2 regions of the Arthrobacter sp. BGA-UO-ETr-C19 genome follow, and region 2 is predicted to be linked to the other one. Evidence: predicted binding sites of a transcription regulator. Region 2 holds the regulator's gene; the other holds the start of a gene.
The links. The regulator LexA, encoded in region 2, represses DNA repair genes until DNA is damaged. The targets are predictions, from matches to a motif close to TCGAACANNTGTTCGA.
Positions count from the first base shown of each region.

Region 1: the regulator LexA is predicted to act here: its motif matches at 853-868, upstream of AC57BR_RS07890 (HNH endonuclease signature motif containing protein).

Region 1 is NZ_JCAQPC010000015.1:144,438-146,636, reverse strand. Features, by position in the region: gene AC57BR_RS07895 (hypothetical protein) at 37-768, shown strand; gene AC57BR_RS07890 (HNH endonuclease signature motif containing protein) at 932-2,199, shown strand, end outside.
Region 2 is NZ_JCAQPC010000020.1:48,463-50,661, forward strand. Features, by position in the region: gene AC57BR_RS12475 (LysM peptidoglycan-binding domain-containing protein) at 1-278, opposite strand, end outside; gene lexA (transcriptional repressor LexA) at 588-1,334, shown strand; gene AC57BR_RS12485 (ATP-dependent DNA helicase) at 1,443-2,199, opposite strand, start outside.

The sequences.
Region 1 (2,199 bases), on a different contig from region 2:
TACGGAGACTAAACCGAACAACAGTGAGGACATGCCATGGGCGAGCTACGGAAACTCGGCACAATCGGAAGCCTTGGGCTGCTGCTGTCGGGCAGCCTGATTTTCGGTTCATCACAGGCCGCACTGGCGGCCACCGGCCGTCCCGCTGCGGCAGTCCCGGTGAGCAACCTTGGGGGCAAGATATTGACCGCCACAACCTTTGAGGGCAATACCATCGCGCCGTTCGTGGCGACCCGATCCGGCAATGGAACAGTGGCCGTTGCCAGCCCCAGGGCCCATACCGGTACGTGTTCGGTCCGCTTGCGGGCCACCGATACGATCGGGTCCGTGGCGAACATGGGGTACGGCCTGGAGGCCGGCACCCAGAGGGCCAGTGCCGACGCCTGGGTCAACATCGTGTCCGGCGGACTCCGTGGGAACAACGTTCCCTACGTGCGGTTCTTCTCCGGCGGCACGCGCATCGCCGACGTCTTCCGCGACAACGCCACGGGCACTCCCTGGCTGCGGATCACCAATTCCAACGGGACGTTCTCCTACACGAAACTTCTGGTGCGGAACATGACCTTGAACGTCTGGCACCATGTGCAGATGCAGGTCAGGGCCAACGGCGACAAGTCCTCCATCGAGATCTGGCTCGACGGCGCCCGGGTGTTCTCCAACAACCGGGTTGCCCTCGGCGCCACGAGCCTAAGTAAGGTTCAGTTCGGAGCCGAGCACCCGCGCCAGATGGGCGACAGCTACATCGACGACGTCGTGGTCCGGAGGTAGCACCCCCAACTGGGTCGCAGAACAGGGCGTTCCCACGGCTGGGAACGCCCTGAGCTGCGACCCGGTTTTCGTTTTCGATTGGATCAAAAAACTTCTTCGAACCGGCCCGCATGTGCTGCGCGATCCACCCTTAAATGTCACAGCCCTCTGTCATTCTGTGGGTATGGATAACGCGGCAGTCGTGGAGACGTTGAAGGCCATCGGTGCCTCTGCTCTTTCGCTGGCTGCTGAGCTTCGCCGGGCGGCTGATCCCGGACCGGGTGGCGCGGACGCGCAGCCGGGTGGCGCGGATCCATTGCAGGATCAGGCGGATGTGTGTCTGGACGGCCTGACCAAGGTTTCCGGGATGGAGGCCCGGGTTGCGGCCGTGAAGGTGCACCTCGCGGCCGGGTTCGCTGCCGCGGAGTCGGCGATGGCGCCGCCGGAGGCGTCGCCGCAGGAGCGATCTGCCCTGCAGATGTCCGTGACTGCGTCGGTGGCGTGTGCGCTGACCGTGAGCGATGGGTCGGCTGCGCGGTTTCTGGCCGAATCCGCCAAGCTGAGTACTGACTTGCCGTTGACGCTGGACGGGATGGGGTCAGGAACGCTGTCCTGGCAGCACGGGCGCATCATGTGCGATGAAACCGATGGGCTGGATCCCGCAGCCGCCGCGGCGTTGGAAGCCCACTTCCTGGATCCCGACGTCCCCAGCCCGGCGCGAGGCTGCCCCGACGGGGAGCTGACACCGGGCAGGTTCCGGGCCAAGGCCCGCTATTGGCGAGAACGGCACCACCCGGTCAGCATCGAAACCCGCCACACCAAGAGTGCGGCGGACCGGCGGCTGGAGTACGTCCCGGACCGGGACGGCATGGCCTGGCTCTCGGCGTACCTGCCCGCCGACCAGGCGGCCGGGATCTGGGACCGCACCACCGCCGCCGCCCGGGCCCTGCAGGGCCCGGAAGAACCCAGGACCTTGACCCAGCTCCGGGCGGATGTCGCTTCCGCATGGCTGCTGGGCCCGGCCGAAGGGGTTGACGGCACGCCCGCAGGTTCTGCCCCGGCCGGTGAAGTGCCGTCCCCACGGGCTCAGATCCTGGTCACGGTTCCGGTGTTCTCGCTGCTCGGACAGACCGAGGAGCCGGCCACGCTGGACGGGTACGGGCCGATCCCGCCGTCGATGGCCCGCCGGCTCGTCGCCGACGGCGGTGGATCGTTCCTGCGGGTGCTGATCGACCCGCGGAACGGGGCGCCGCTGGAGATCGGACGCACCAGCTACCGATTAACGAAACCGATGCGCCAATGGCTCCGGCTCCGGGACGCGCGATGCACGTTCCCCGCCTGCAACAACCATTCCCTGGACAACGACGCCGACCACATCCTGGCCTGGTCCGCCGGCGGCGGCACCGGCGTCGCCAACCTCGGCCAGCCCTGCCCGAAACACCACCGCCTGAA
Region 2 (2,199 bases):
GTCAGGCCGCTGGCGCTGTCTGCAGCCTTGGCCGGCGAGTTCAGGAGCCCCGCCAGGGACAGGATCACGGCGGCAAGCAGAACAAGCGGCAGGCCGATCAGGACGACCCGGCCGCGGCGGGTGAGGCGAAGGCGCGGCGGCTTGCCTGGCCGGGACGCCGCACGGGACTGGGACACCGCACGCAGTTGGGTCACCGCCCGCTGATGAGACACCGCGCCGCGGCGGGAATCCGCAGACGGGAATGCTGTTGAAGCCTGCACTGCTGTTGAAGCTGACATGGCGTGAGCCCTCCTGGACCAAGTTGTACTGCCTCGTGTTCGAACGGACAGTTCGAACACCGGGCTGACGAGCCGCCCCCACTAGAACACATGTTCGAACTTTGCTTTTCCTAGTTTTAGCACCTATCAACGAATTAAGTCGAGACTCGCTAGAACAAATGTTTGAAAAAGCCCTATGGCTGGCCTACGTTGGAAAACACAGAACAACCACATCTGCAGTTGATCAGCAGGGTCTGACATTTTTCAGGCCGGAAGTTCCCGGCCACTGCAGCTACCGCGGCCGGGAGGAACGGAAAGGCGTTGGCGAACATGGCAGCACAGGCCTCTGACGGCAAGGCTCCCCAGCGCAGCCCGCGGTCTCAGCGGACCCCCAAGGGACTGACACTCCGTCAGAAGAAGATCCTGGAAACCATCCAGCGTTCGGTCAATGAAAACGGCTACCCGCCGTCGATGCGGGAAATCGGCGACACCGTCGGCCTGGCCAGCCTGTCCAGCGTGACCCATCAGCTCTCCCAGCTGGAAAAGCTTGGCTACCTTCGGCGTGACCCCAAGCGTCCGCGCGCCATGGAGGTGCTGATGCCACTCACCCTGGATGCGGGGACGGCGAAATCCGGCGGCACGGACAAGGCCCCGGCCATGGGCGCTGCAGGCGCTTCCGTGTCCGAACTGCCCAGCGCGATGGACACCGCAATGGTGCCGTTGGTCGGCCGGATCGCGGCCGGCGGCCCCATCCTCGCGGACCAGATGGTGGAGGAGCTGATGCCGCTGCCCCGCCAACTGGTGGGCCACGGCGAACTGTTCATGCTTAGGGTCGCAGGCGACTCCATGGTGGACGCCGCCATCTGCGACGGCGACTGGGTGGTGGTCCGGCGGCAGAGCGACGCGGTCAACGGCGACATCGTCGCGGCGCTGCTCGACGACGAAGCCACAGTCAAGACATTCCGGCAGCGCGACGGCCACACCTGGCTCCTGCCGCAGAACACCCAGTACGAACCCATCCTCGGCGACCACGCGGTTGTCATGGGCAAGGTGGTTTCCGTACTCCGCTCGCTGTAGCCTCCGGGGCCGGCAGCCGCCGGGCTTCCTCCCCGGAAACATCGCTCAGGGAGCGGAAACGTCGTTCAGGGAGCCTTACGCCCCGGGCAGCAGTGGCCCGGGGCTTCCTCACGTCTGTGCGCCGGCGAGCCTTTCCAGTGCCGCGACGGCGGTCTTCCGGTCGGTCGTTGGCCAGAACGGCGGAAGGGCGGCCCGCAGGAACCCGCCGTAGCGCTCTGTGGAAAGCCTGGAGTCCAGCACCGCCACCACGCCCTTGTCATTCGTGGACCGGATGAGCCGTCCGGCCCCCTGGGCGAGCCTGATGGCCGCGTGCGTGGCGGATACGGACATGAAGCCGTTGCCGCCGGCCTGGGCAACGGCCCGGGACCGCGCGGTCATCAGCGGGTCGTCCGGCCGCGGGAAGGGAATCCGGTCAATGACCACCAGGCGGCAGGACCCGCCCGGCACGTCGACCCCCTGCCACAGTGACATCGTGCCGAACAGGCAGGTATCGGGCTCGTCAGCAAACTGCTTCACAAGGGCCGTCATGGTGGATTCGCCCTGGCAAAGAATGCTGACATCCAGCCGCGTGCGCAGGGCGTCCGCGGCTTCCTCGGCCGCCCTCCGTGAGGAGAACAGACACAGCGCACCCCCGCCCGAGGCGCGGATGAGAGACTCGAGTTCGTCCAGCGCCTCCGGCGACGTGCCGCGGCCCGGTTTCGGCAGGTGCCCCGCTACATAGAGGATTCCCTGCCTGGGGTAGTCGAAGGGCGAACCTACGTCGACGCCGGTCCAGCTCGGCGCACCGTCCCCGACCAGGCCCAATCCGCCAGCCGCGGGTTCGAAGGCAGAGCCGATGGCCAGAGTGGCCGACGTCAGCACCACT